Regions from separate parts of the Streptomyces sp. NPDC002754 genome, predicted to be linked through region 2. Evidence: riboswitches for the same ligand, from Rfam matches in the RefSeq annotation. Region 2 holds a riboswitch; each other region holds the start of a gene.
The links. A riboswitch is a leader RNA that binds a small molecule or an ion and turns the genes downstream of it on or off. The one in region 2 is predicted to bind cobalamin.

Region 1 (4,487 bases), 120 kb from region 2:
GGGTTGTCGGTTGCACGCGCCGCCCCGCCCCCGCTGTGTCCTGTCTTCGTCACCGCGTCAGACAGCAGTCTCCGCATGTGCCGCCGCCGGGAGCGCGGTAGAAGAGGCAGCAGCTCCGGCGGCGGAATGTCAGGTCCGGGCCGGTGATCCGGCCCGTTCCGTGTAGCCGGCCCGTCTCCAGGAGTTCGCGTGTCAGCCGCGTGAGATCCGTGCGCAAGTCGGGTCGGGACCGCAGCAGTTGAGCCGACGACCCGAGGAGAGCCGAGGCGGAATTGCCGGCCAGCAGGCGTGGCGCCACCTTGACGGTGAGGCCGTTCTCGACCGCTGCCAGGACTCCGTCCACCTCCGCGTGGACCGCGTCGGCGAGGGAGCGGAGCTCCGTCGCACGTCGGCCCTCGGGCCGGGGCAGGCGCAGAGCCGAGCTCTCACCGGACCACTCGACCGTGCTCATCGCCAGCACGATCCCGTGGACGAGGGCGCAGGCGAGGACCGGTGACCAGAGGCGTGCCGCGAGGCCCAGGTGGGCGATGGAGGCGCCGATGCGGGGTTCGGGGGTGGCGTAGTGGTCGTTGACCGCCTGGGCTCGTGCGGCGAGCCCGGCGTGGGTGAGCCGTGCATCGGGCCGCCGCCGCGTCGGCGTCGTGTCGAGGGCGAAGAATCCCCCGAGCCGCGACTCCACGTCCCGCAGCGCCTCGGCGACCTGTTCCGACGGCACCTCGTTCATGAGGCCCTGGCCCGGCGCGGCGCCTCGATGACGTAGAGGTCCAGGATCGCGGGGCGCTCCGCGACTCCCGGTCCGCCTGCCCCTATCCAGTCCGCGATGTCCTCGGTGGCGTCAGCGTCGTTGACCAGGCCGAGCCACACCGGTCGTGCTCCGGCCGCCCGACCGGCGGCGGAGGGCTGTACGACGATGACATTGGCCTGATCGCAGACGTCCAGGCACTCGGAGATCCGTGTCGGCGCGATCCGGCGCAACCGCGCCGTCTGCGCGGCGTGATCACCGTCGACCTTGACCGTTCCGCAGCAGCAGTCGCGGCACACGACCACGCGGCACGGAACCGCCCGGTCCGCCGCGGGGGCCGTCGCTTCGGCTTCGGCGAGCCGTTCGGGCATGCCGCATCCTCCCTCTCGCCGGGGAGTTCCGCCCCGGATCGCTTCGAGGGGGCGACAGCGTGAGTCTCCTGGCTCTCGGGTCCGTGCTCGTCCCGGCCTTCCCACCCTCGCGGGGGCAGTGGCTCTCCGGGATCCGCTCGCCGATCACAGTGGCGGTACCGCACCGGATTCGCACCGGTTTCCTCGGGCCGCCGTCGCCCGTGTTCACCGTCATCATGCCATCCGGCGAGGAGCTGCCGACGGGCCGGACGTTGTGGCGCCTCCCGGGCGCGGACCCGTAGGGTGAACGACGTAGCTGGTTCGCCCCGCCCGCCAGACGGGGTGTCGTAAGAGGGAACCCGGTGGGATTCCGGGACTGCCCCGCAGCGGTGAGTGGGAACGACCGCCGTCATACGCACTGGGCCCCGGAAGAGGGGTCTGGGAAGCGACGGTCACTAGGTGTCCGCCCTTTCGGGTGGGCGTGCCCGCAAGTCCGAAGACCTGCCAACTGCCCGTGCACGGACGACACGTGCGCGGACATCTCGGTGACCTCGAGGGCGGGTCGGCGTACACATACCGGCGAAAAGATCGTGCCTCGCAGCGCGCGGTCACCGCTCCGGTGGTGTCACTCCTTCGCGCCGCAGAGGCCTTCCGGGATCTCAGGGATACGTCTCTCGAAGGAGAATTCCGTGACCACCAGGACCGCGGACACCACGACCGCGCACACCGGGACCGAGCCCGCGCGGGCCACCGTGTACGGCTACCCTCGCCAGGGCCCGGACCGGGAACTGAAGAAGGCGATCGAGGGCTACTGGAAGGGCCGCGTCGACGCCGACGGTCTTCGCTCCACCGCCGCCGAACTCCGCCGTGCCAACTGGCGGGAACTGGCCGCGTCCGGCATCGACGAGGTGCCGACCGGCGACTTCTCGTATTACGACCACGTCCTGGACACGACCGTCATGGTCGGTGCGGTGCCCGAGCGCCACCGGGCCGCCGTCGCGGCGGACGCCCTGGACGGGTACTTCGCGATGGCACGCGGCACCCAGGACGTCGCCCCGCTGGAGATGACCAAGTGGTTCGACACCAACTACCACTACCTTGTGCCGGAGTTGGGCCCGGACACGGTGTTCACCACCGATTCCACCAAGCAGGTCGCGGAACTCACGGAGGCCCTCGCCCTCGGCCTGGACGCCCGCCCCGTACTGGTCGGACCGGTCACCTACCTTTTGCTGTCGAAGCCCGCTCCCGGCGTGGCCGACGACTTCGATCCGCTCACCCTGCTGGACCGCCTGCTGCCCGTCTACGCCGAGGTTCTCAGCGACCTGCGGGCCTCGGGCGCCGCCTGGGTGCAGCTCGACGAGCCCGCCCTGGTCCAGGACCGCACTCCGGCGGAGCTGAACGCCGCCGCCCGCGCCTACCGTGACCTCGGCACGCTCGCCGACCGGCCGAAGCTCCTGGTCGCCTCGTACTTCGACCGACTCGGCGAGGCCCTGCCGGTGCTCGCCAAGGCGCCCGTGGACGGTCTCGCCCTCGATTTCACCGGTTCCGCCACCGCCAACCTGGAGGAACTCGCCGCCGCCGGAGGCCTGCCCGGCAAGCGTCTCGTCGCCGGTGTGGTCAACGGCCGCAATGTGTGGGTGAACGACCTTGAGCGGTCACTCGCCACGCTCGGCACTCTGCTCGGACTCGCCGACCGCGTCGACGTGGCCGCTTCCTGCTCGCTGCTGCACGTTCCGCTGGACGCGTCCGTGGAGCGGGACATCGAGCCGCAGGTCCGGCGCTGGCTCGCCTTCGCCCGCCAGAAGACCACCGAGGTCGCCACCCTTGCCAGGGGCCTCACCCGAGGAACCGGCGTGGTCGAGGCCGAACTCGCCGCCAACCGCGCCGCGTTGAGTTCCCGGGCCACCTCGCCCATCACCCGTGATCCGGCGGTGCAGGCCCGCGCCGCCGCCGTCACCGAGGCGGACCTGCGCCGCTCGCAGCCGTACGCCGAGCGGACCGCCGCCCAGCGTGCCCTGCTGAACCTGCCGCTGCTGCCGACGACGACCATCGGCTCGTTCCCGCAGACCGGCGAACTCCGCGCCGCGCGCGCCGATTTGAGGGCCGGACGCATCGACAGCGAGGGGTACGAGTCCCGCATCAGGAACGAGATCCGTGAGGTCGTCTCCTTCCAGGAGAAGGCCGGTATCGACGTGCTCGTGCACGGCGAACCCGAACGCAACGACATGGTCCAGTACTTCGCCGAGCAGCTGGACGGCTACCTCGCCACGCAGCACGGCTGGGTCCAGTCCTACGGCACCCGCTACGTCCGCCCGCCGGTCCTCGCGAGTGACATCTCCCGCCCCGCAGCGATGACCGTGCGCTGGACGACGTACGCCCAGTCCCATTCCAGCCGTCCGGTCAAGGGCATGCTCACCGGCCCGGTCACCATGCTCGCCTGGTCCTTCGTCCGCGACGACCAGCCGCTGGGTGACACCGCCCGGCAGGTCGCCCTCGCCCTGCGCGACGAGGTCGACGACCTGGAGGCGAACGGCACTTCGGTCATCCAGGTCGACGAACCGGCACTCCGCGAGACCCTCCCGTTGCGCGCAGGCGACCACGCCGCCTACCTCGCCTGGGCCACCGAGGCATTCCGCCTCACCACCAGCGGCGTCCGGCCGGACACGCAGATCCACACCCACATGTGCTACGCCGAGTTCGGTGACATCGTGCAGGCCATCGACGACCTCGACGCCGATGTCATCAGCCTGGAGGCCGCCCGCTCCCACATGCAGGTCGCACACGAGCTGGCCGAGCACGGCTACCCGCGTGAGGCCGGTCCGGGCGTGTACGACATCCACTCGCCACGCGTCCCGAGCGTCGACGAGGCAACCGCATTGCTACGTAAGGGACTTGAGGCCATCCCCGCCGAGCGGCTGTGGGTCAATCCGGACTGCGGGCTGAAGACCCGCGGCTGGGCCGAGACACGGGCCTCCCTGGAGCACCTCGTCGCCGCCGCACACGCCGTCCGTGAGGAGCTCGGGACGACCGCGTAGCTCTTGAGGCCTCGCCTCTGGTGCCGATACTCCGGCACCAGAGGTGAGGCGCCCACTCCACCTACGTCAGTCGATCGGCGCGTACGTGCGCCTGCCCCTCCGGTACGCGATCTCGCCGAGCGCGATGTCGCAGAGCATGAACGCCGCGAGCGGGATGCCACTACATGCGGTACCCCCACACGACGAGGAGCACCACGTCCGTGACCTCGCCGCTCATCGGGTCGACGGCGACGGCGTCCTGCTTCTCCGGCCAACTCCGCTGGATCTGCTGGACGACGTACCCCGAGGACGCGTCGGCGGGCGGGACGATCTCGACGGGGTTCGAGAGACCCTCGGCGCGGGCCGCTTCCAGCCTGTAGT
Region 2 (4,487 bases):
GCCCGACACCGAGATGGCACCCCCGCCAAGGCCGAGCACGACGACGAGTACGGCTCCGGTCGACGCGCCCGAGGAGACACCGAGTACGAACGGATCGGCCAGCGGATTGCGCAGCAGCGCCTGAAGCACCGTCCCGCACACCGCGAGCCCCGCCCCGCACACCGCCGCGAGCAGCGTCCGCGGCAGCCGTAGATTCCATACGATGCCGTCCCGGATCGGCGAGAGGTCCGAGGTCGCGAGGCCCATCCGGTCGCCCACCGCCGCCCACACGTCGCCGACCTGAATCCGCGCGGGCCCGAGGGTGATGGCGAAGGCGACCGAGGCGCACAGCGCGGCGATGCCGGCCGCCCAGGCGAGCGTGGCGCGAAGGGTGATCCGGGGCGAGGCCTTCGGCTGCGCCGCCGTGACCGCGGGGGCCGCGACCGTGCGAGCCGTCACCGCGTGAGGCCGAACTCGCGCAGCCCCGCGGCCACCCGCTCCACGCCGTCGACCGTCCGGATGGTCGGGTTCATCGCCTGCCCGCTCAGCCGCACGTACCGCTTCTTCTTCACGGCGGTCATGTGCTTGGTGACGGGGTCGGACTCCAGGAACTTGATCTTCTGCGCGGCCGACTCGGCCGACTGCGAGCGGCGCGTCAGATCGCCGATGACCAGCACGTCCGGATCGCGGTCCGCGACCGTCTCCCAGTTGACCTGTGGCCACTCCGCGTGCGTGTCGTCGAAGACGTTGCGCGCCCCGAGCTCCTTGGTGACGACGCCGGGGGCGCCGCAACAGCCCGCCATATAGGGCGAGTCGGAGTTGGCGAACCAGTACAGGACGTCCACTCCATGCGCGTCGATCCCGGAAGTGGCCTTCCGCACCCGGGACTTGAGCGTGCCGATGAGCTTCTCGCCGCGCTCCTCGACATCGAAGACGCGCGCCAGATCGCGAATCTCCCCGTACACGACGTCGAGCCCCAGAGTCTTGGTCCGTACCCCGTCCCCGTCGCCGTTGTCCTTGCCCACGCAGTCGCTGGGGGAAAGGTACGTGGGCACGCCGAGCTTCTCGAACTCCGCGCGCGGCGCCACACCGCCCTTGCCGAGGGTGTACGTGAACGAGGCCGCGGCGAAGTCCGGTTCGGTGCCGAGGACCTTCTCGAGCGACGGGTAGCGGTCGGCGAGGCGCGGCACCTTCGCATTGGCCTTCGCCAGCTCCTTGGGTACCGGGTCGGTCCAGGTGCCGGTGCCGACCATCCGGTCCTCGAGGCCGAGCGAGAGCATGATCTCGGCGGACCCCTGATCGAGGGCGACGGCGCGGCGCGGGGCATGCGTGACCCGCACCTTCTGGCCGCAATTGTCGAGCGTGACACCGCCGCCACCGGCGGCACCGTCCTCGACGGCGGCGGTCGTGCCGCACCCGGAGAGCAGCAGAGCGCCCGCCAACAGCGGGGCACATCGGCGGAGTTGACGTGCGAACAGCACGGAGGTTCCTTCGCGTCCAGGGCTCATACGCGGAGCCGGCCTATGGTCCGCCTCCACGCCACGCGGCACTGGAGGCCGCCAGCAGGTCTTCGGACTCGGGGTCGTCCGCGCGAAGCGCCTTCCCAGACCGATGTGCCGGCCCAGTGGCAGTGGCTCCGCCCGTCACCCTCACCGCTGCGCGTCAGTTCCGGCTTCCCACCGGATTCCCTGACCCGTGTGCGTAGAAAAACACACAAAGGTACGACTGGCTCGGCGAAACTATCACGCGGGGCGGTCCCCCTCGCCAGGAGGCCCGGTAGTCGTCGCTCAGCGGCCCTCGTTGAGCGCGTCCACCGCCCCCTGCGCGTCCCCGATCGTCGCGTAGTCGACCGCCACGAAGTTGACCGGCCTGCCGCGTGCGCGTTCGCAGCGGTGTGCCCGGTCGAGGACGTAGCGGCGGGCGTTGACCTCGCCCGCGTCGATGCGGCTGCCGCCGTTGTTGGTGATGAAGTGGTTGAGGAGGAACAGCCGCTTGTCGTCGCCGCCGCGGTGCGGGACGCAGCTCATCTGGTCAGGGGAGCGGAAAGTGAACGGGGTCTCCATGCCGTAGCGGTAGAAGTTGCGGTACCAGGGGGCCGGGCCGTCCGCCTTCTCGGCGAACACGACCAGACGCCGGCCGCTGTCGATCATCTCGCCGAGCGTCGGCCACGGCTTCGCCGGATCGGCGTCCGGCCGGCGGACCAGCTCGTCCAAACCGGCCTGGTGGAAGGCCTTTTGGGTGTCCTCTGCGGAGATGGCGTCCTGGATGATCAGGCTGACCACCTCATTCGGGTGGTCCTTCATCCAGTCGCCGATCTCGCGCAACACCGGCACCAGGGAGATCGCCCCGGCCCGGCACACCGAATGGCACAGCCACAGCCCCTTGCGCGGTGGATTGATCCGGTTGACCGCGGACCTCACCAGCGCCCGCTGCTCGGCCGTGAAGTCGGATTCGTCGAGACGCTCGGCGATCTCCTCGGGCCGTTCCCAGCGGTAGGTGTCCAGCTGCAGGGCGCGCGCCCCGTGGTCCAACTGCGTGCTGATACGCGGGTCCTGGAGCGGCCCGATGAAGTGGTCGGCGGTCGTCGACATCGCGTTGTGCGCGGTCAGGTACGTGGCCTCGTCGTAGGGGCGGTCGCACAGTTCGGTGCTGCCCTCGCACTCGCGGGCCGCCGCGGGTGACGCGGCCAGCGGCATCAGGACCATCCCCGCGACCGCCACGCACGCCGCCCCGAACCCCAGGCCGACCGTCCGCCGCGGCGACCCGAGCCGCTCCCGCGCCACCCGCGGAACCCGGCCGGCGAGCCCGGTCCGCATGAGCAGGCCGACACCGGCGAGAAGCGCCCCGGCGAGCACGGGCACGAGCGCGGCCCACAGCGCGGTGCCGGTGAGGTGACCGACCGCGGCGCGCTGCACGTCGTCGACGAGGCGGGTCAGGCTCGGCGGCCACGAGTCGGGAGGCGCGACGATCCGCCCGTCGGTGACCAGGCGCGTCACCCAGGCGGCCAGCCCGGCGAGCACCCCGCCGGCCAGGAGCGGAATCCCGAGCAGGACCAGTCGGCGCCCCGGCTGCCGCGGAGCGAGCAGCCACAGCGCCGCAAGGGACACCAACAGGAGCGCCGCCGCCACGATTTCGAGCACTCCGAGGCCGACCGCCGTGTACGGGCGCGCGTCGTGCAGACCGGACAGGTCGTTGCCGGAGGCCTCGAGGGTGTCCGTCAGGTCCCAGGTGCCGCCGTCGACGAGCGTGCGGAGCTGGGCCGTCGCGCTCTGGACGCGGTCCGTGACGGTGGCCGGGGCGACTGCGGCGAGCGCGGTGCCGACGTCTCCCTCCGCGAGCGCCGTCTCGACCTCCGGGCGCAGGTCCTTGCGCTCCCCGGCCGGTACGAGGGCGAGCAGGGCGTCGGTGACGCGGCTCGCCTGGTCCGGTGTCAGCGGCAGCCGCGGCAGGTCGTCGGGCGCACGCCCGGCGGCGAGCTCGCGCGCCTCGTCGGCGAGCGTCGACCGGAACCGCTCGAAGTCGGGCTCGGAGCGGTTCTGGACGCCCGCGACAAGATCCCCGAAATAGGTGTGCGCCAGGTCGCCGAGGTTGGCGAGGACCGGGCGCAGGTCGACGACGAGGCGCAGGTCCTCACGGTCGCCGTTCAGATAGCCGACCACCGCGTCGACCTGCTGCCGGGTCAGGTCGCGCAGCGTGTCGGGCGGCAGCACCAGCTTCAGGTTGGAGGTGATCTGGGCCTCCGGCACCGCGAGCCGGGCCAGCAGATCGCGGGTGACCGGGGACGCCTTCGGGTCGACCAGGACCTCGTTGTAGAGCCGGTCGTAGGCGTGCTGCTCGTCGAGGACGGCGGCGTGGAAGCCGGGGTCGAGCAGCGTGCCGCGGACGGTGGCCGTGACGCACACGGTCAGTGTGGCGAGAGTGGCCACGACGAGGGCCACCACGCGGAGCAGCGGATGGAGCGTGACCTTCTCCATGCCCTCGAAGGTACCTGTCCGGGGGCCGCCTCAATAGTGGAGCGGGTCCCGGATGATGGGGCAGGTCATGCAGTGGCCGCCGCCGCGCCCCCGGCCGAGTTCGGCGCCGACGATGGTGATGACCTCGACACCCGCCTTGCGCAGCAGCGTGTTCGTCTGGGTGTTGCGGTCGTAGGTGAAGACCACGCCGGGTTCGAGGGCCACCGCGTTGTTGCCGCTGTCCCACTGCTGGCGCTCGGACGCGTACACGTCGCCGCCCGTCTCGATGACCTGGAGGTCGCCGATGCCGAGGGCCTTCGCGACGACGTCGGTGAACGCGGCCGAGCGCTCGTCGGTGATCTCCAGGCCGGGTGCCTTGTCGCTGGGGCGCAGCGAGAACGTGTGCACCGCGTCCATGATCTTCGGGTAGAGGGTGACGATGTCGCGGTCGGCGAAGGTGAAGACGGTGTCCAGGTGCATCGCGGAGCGCAGCTTCGGCATCCCGGCGACGATGACGTGCTCGGCGGCGCCGCGCTCGAAGAGGGAGGCCGCGAC
Region 3 (4,487 bases), 610 kb from region 2:
GCCGCGATCTTGGGCTCCACCTCGTGCAGCCGGGCCGTCAACGCCTCGATGTTGCAGTCATGGTCGGCCGAGGCCGCCAGGAGTGCGCCGTCCCCCGCCGCGATGAGAAGGATCCACCCGTGCTGGAACTCGATGGCCGTCTGCTGCCACACCACGTTCGCGACGGGCCCCGCGAACTGCGCGGCCGCCCGACTGTTGGCATGGATGCCGGTCATCGCCGCACAGATCCTGTCGGCAAGGTCGCGGGGCAGCCCCGCGGTCGCGCCGCGTGGCAGGCCGTTGCCACCGAGCAGCACCGCGTGGCGGGCACCGTTCACGCCGGCGACCGCCTGGTCGAGCTCACGCAGCACCTCGGCCGTGTCCTCCCCGGGCGCCGGCTCGGGACTGCCGTGCCGGCCGCCTTGCCCGGCCCCTTCGACGCGGGGCGCGGACGTCATGTTGTGTCCCAGTCGGGCCACCAGCCGGTGCATGCGGTAACTGATCTGCTGCATGTCCACGTCGGGCTCGGCCGCCGCCGCGAGATAGGCGCCCTGTCCGGCGCCGATCAGGAAGATCCAGCCGTGCCCGAACTCGATGACGGTCTGCGTCCAGGCCGCATTCGCCGCGGTCCCGACGAACGGGGCTGTGGCACGGCTCAGGGCCTGGATGCCGGACATGGCCGTGGAGATGGTGCGCAGGTCCCCCTCGGCCAGGCCCTCGGTGGAGGCGCGGGGAAGGCCGTCGGCGGACAGCAGGACGGCATGGCGCGCACCGACCACGTTCTTCACGATGTCGTCGAGCATCCACGACAGGTCGGCGCTCACCGGTCATCAGACCCTTCGCCCAGTGGGGCCTCGTCGGCGCGCGCTTCAAGGGTGCCGCGCTGGAACGCGCCCAGCCCCCGGCTGGATGCCCGAGGCAGGGACTGTGTGACGCCGTCCGGGTGGGGCATGTCCGCCGGAGCTGCGGGGGTGTTCGGCGACTGGCGGTTGGCGCGTTTGGGCAGACCGTTCGGGGTGCGCTGGGGTGCCACCTCGGAACGGCTCGGTCCCTGGCGAACGGGCGAGGGCGCGACGTGTGCGGCCGGTGCGGGAGCGGAGGTGGGGGTGGGGGTGGGCGCAGCCTTGGGGGTCGCCTCTTCCATGGTCCACAACTCCTCGGGCAGCAGGACGACGGCCCGCACACCGCCGTAGCGGGACACACCGGAGACGTCCACCTTGAAGCCGTACTGACGGGCGATCAGGCCGATCACCGGGAAGCCGAACTTCGGCTGGGTGCCCAGCTGTTGCAGCTGCGGCGGTTCGTCGCCGGACAGCAGGGTGGTGGCACGCTGGCGGTCCTCGTCGCTCATGCTGACGCCGGCGTCGTCGATGACGATGCACAGGTTGCCCTGCACGCGCTGGAACGTGACCTCGATCGGGGCGTCGTGCTGCGAGAAGCTCGCCGCGTTGTCCAGCAGTTCGGCGACGGCCAGTGCGACCGGCGCGACCGCGGTGGCCTTGAGGGCCAAACCGGGCTGCTGCATGATCGACACGCGCTGGAAGTTGCGGATCTGGCCCTGGGCGCTGCGCGCCACGTCGTACACGCTGGCCGGCCGGTTGCGGCGGCCCAGCGGCGCCCCGCACATCACCGCGATGCCCTGGGCCTTGCGCGCCATCTGAGCGTTGGCGTGGTGCACGTCCAGGAGGTCATTGAGGACTTCGTGGCCGCCGTACTTGCGCTGCACGCTGTCCAGCAGCGCGGTCTGCTCGGCCGCCAGGCTCTGCAGGAAGCTGGCCGCCCCCTTGAGGACCGACTTCGTGCTGTCCTCCGCGGCCGCCCGCGCCTCGGCGATGACGCCGTCCCGCTCCGCGCGGGACCTCTTCAGTTCGGACTGGTGGGCCGCGATCTGCGCGGTGGCCTGGTCCAGTCGTTGTTGCTGTTCCTCTGCGTCCTGACGTCTCTTGTCGGTCAGCGCTCGGGTACGGGCTATGAGTGCAACGCTTGCGACGATGGATATCAGCGCAATCGCACCCAGGCACCACACAAGTGCGTGTGTCATGGACGCCTCTCTTGGCACGGGCAGATAGATCGGCGACCCGTACCCCCGCTCTCCCCCCGCGGCAGTGTCAAGTCGGCGCGCGGGGTGAGTTGATCAAGATCGCCGCGGGGATGCTACCAGGGCCGCTGCGGCTCAACCGCCTTGCCTCATAGCCCCGTTGAAGCGAAACGGACTATTCGCGTCCGCGGCGGCATGGTTTCCGCCACAGCGATGATCGATAATCGGCCATCCCCTGGTCGGACTCCGTTGGTCGGGTACGGATGTGGCCGGGTTCCCGGCTCACACACGTGATGCGCGTCATGCGGGGAACACCCCGGCCGGAGCCTGGCCGCCCTTCCCGGCTTGCTAGGCTGCGCCTGCCTCCCGCGGGGGAAGCCGGTGCGAATCCGGCGCTGACCCGCAACGGTGTGCGTGGCCTGCCTGGCCATGCGAGTCCGATCACCCGCGGCAGGTGCGTGACCCGTCGACCGCTCGCCGTGGACTGCGAGCAGGGACAGCCAGAAACCCTGCGGGTCCTGCTGGCGCCCTGCACCTTCCTCCGGTGGCGCCAACCCGGAGGATGTTCGCCCGTGTTGCTCCGCACCGCCGCTCCCGCTGCCCCCACCGATGTCTCGCGTGGGCGCATACCGGCTGTCCCGCTGGCGGTCGCTCTCGTGCTCGTCCTGGCCGTCTCGTTGGCGTGCGGGGTCGGGCTCGGCGCGGCCGGCATGAGCTGGGCACAGGTGCTGCGCCTCATGTGGGCGGGGCTCAGTGGCGGGAGTCTCGGCGCCGACGACGCGGGGGCCTACACCATCGTGTGGGAGATCCGGTTCCCGCGCGTCGTGCTCGCCGCCGTCGTCGGCGCGGGGCTCGCCGCGGTCGGCGTCGCGGTGCAGGCGCTGGTGCGCAACGCCCTCGCTGACCCCTTCGTACTCGGCATCTCTTCGGGCGCCGCCGTCGGCGCCAACGCCGTCATCCTCTTCGGAGCACTGGCCGGACTCGGCGTCTGGGCGCTCTCCTTCTCGGCCTTCGTGTCGGCACTCGCCGCAACCGTCGTGGTCTACCTGGTGGCCCGCTCCCCGCTCGGACTCAGCCCGCTGCGCCTCGTGTTGACCGGTACGGCGCTCGCCTACGGGTTCCAGGCCGTCACCACCGTCATGGTCTTCGGCGCCGAGCGGGGCGAGGCCGCGCGCGCGGCGATGATGTGGCTGCTCGGCAGTCTGGGCGGTGCGACGTGGCCGAAGGTCCCGCTGGCCGCCGCGACGGTCGTGGTCGGCTGGCTGTGGCTGCGACTCCGGGCGGGCTCGCTGGACGCGCTCTCGATGGGCGACGAGACGGCGGCCGCCCTGGGCGTGCCACCGGACCGGTTGCGGCGCGAACTGTTCGTCGTGACCGCCGCCGTGACGGGCACGGTCGTCGCCGTGAGCGGGGCGATCGGCTTCGTCGGGCTGATGGTTCCGCACCTCGTGCGGATGCTCGTGGGCGCCTCGCACGCGCGCGTGCTCGCGATCGCGCCGCTCGCCGGGGCGGTCCTGCTCGTGTGGGCCGACGTGCTGTCACGGGTGCTGCTCGCACCGACCGAACTCCCGGTGGGTGTGGTCACGGCTGCCCTTGGTGTCCCCGCGTTCCTCCTGCTCATGCGGCGCGGTGGCCATGCGCTGACGGGCCGTTGAGTCCGCCCGTCCCTCGGCCCCGCCCCGTATCCGTACACGTACACGTACACGTACCGAAGCTTGTTCTTGAGGAGGAGTCATGCGGCTCGACGTCGAAGGTGTGTCGGTCGAGGCGGCGGGGGCGCGGATCGTCGACGAGGTCACCCTCGGCGCGGCGGCCGGCACCTTCGTGGGTCTCGTCGGCCCCAATGGCAGCGGCAAGTCGACGCTGCTGCGGTGCGTCTATCGGGCGCGGCGGCCGGACGCGGGAGTCGTCACGGTCGAGAGCGAGGACGTGCACGGCATGACACCCCGGGCCGCGGCGCGTCTGATCGCCGCGCTGCCGCAGGAGTCGGTGGCGGACTTCGACTTCACCGTTACCGAGATCGTCGCCATGGGCCGCCTGCCGCACCGCGAACGCGATGCCGCCCGTGACCGGCAGGTCTGCCGACAGGCCCTGGAACAGGCGGGCGTGGACCACCTCGCCGACCGCGGCTTCCTGTCGCTGTCCGGCGGCGAGAAGCAGCGTGTGCTCATCGCCCGCGCGCTCACCCAACAGCCGCACGTCCTCGTCCTCGACGAGCCCACCAACCACCTCGACATCGCCCACCAGCTCGACGTGTTGCGCCGGGTGCGCGCCAGCGGCCCGACGGTCCTCGCGGCCCTGCACGACCTGAACCTCGCCGCCGCCCACTGCGACCGGCTGCACGTCCTGCACGCCGGCCGTGTCGTCGCCTCCGGCACCCCGGACGAGGTGCTCTCCCGCTCGCTGCTCGCCGAGGTCTTCGGCGTACGGGCACATCGCGTGTGCCACCCCGAGACCGGCGCCACCCAGT

Region 1: linked by a shared signal. The riboswitch ahead of metE (5-methyltetrahydropteroyltriglutamate--homocysteine S-methyltransferase) and the one ahead of ACWD2L_RS05210 (ABC transporter substrate-binding protein) in region 2 are both predicted to bind cobalamin.
Region 3: linked by a shared signal. The riboswitch ahead of ACWD2L_RS02320 (FecCD family ABC transporter permease) and the one ahead of ACWD2L_RS05210 (ABC transporter substrate-binding protein) in region 2 are both predicted to bind cobalamin.

What each region holds. Positions count from the first base shown of each region.
Region 1 covers NZ_JBSFVM010000001.1:953,514-958,000, reverse strand. Annotated here, with positions in the region: gene ACWD2L_RS04605 ((2Fe-2S)-binding protein) at 50-724, opposite strand; gene ACWD2L_RS04600 ((2Fe-2S) ferredoxin domain-containing protein) at 721-1,113, opposite strand; cobalamin riboswitch at 1,175-1,298, opposite strand; cobalamin riboswitch at 1,392-1,615, shown strand; gene metE (5-methyltetrahydropteroyltriglutamate--homocysteine S-methyltransferase) at 1,782-4,127, shown strand; partial or broken gene ACWD2L_RS04590 (hypothetical protein) at 4,194-4,487, opposite strand, start outside.
Region 2 covers NZ_JBSFVM010000001.1:1,074,636-1,079,122, forward strand. Annotated here, with positions in the region: gene ACWD2L_RS05205 (FecCD family ABC transporter permease) at 1-375, opposite strand, end outside; gene ACWD2L_RS05210 (ABC transporter substrate-binding protein) at 435-1,487, opposite strand; cobalamin riboswitch at 1,524-1,713, opposite strand; gene ACWD2L_RS05215 (hypothetical protein) at 1,767-3,953, opposite strand; gene ACWD2L_RS05220 (arginine deiminase) at 3,984-4,487, opposite strand, start outside.
Region 3 covers NZ_JBSFVM010000001.1:467,028-471,514, reverse strand. Annotated here, with positions in the region: gene ACWD2L_RS02330 (roadblock/LC7 domain-containing protein) at 1-782, opposite strand, end outside; gene ACWD2L_RS02325 (ATP-binding protein) at 800-2,020, opposite strand; cobalamin riboswitch at 2,363-2,484, shown strand; gene ACWD2L_RS02320 (FecCD family ABC transporter permease) at 2,644-3,672, shown strand; gene ACWD2L_RS02315 (ABC transporter ATP-binding protein) at 3,752-4,487, shown strand, end outside.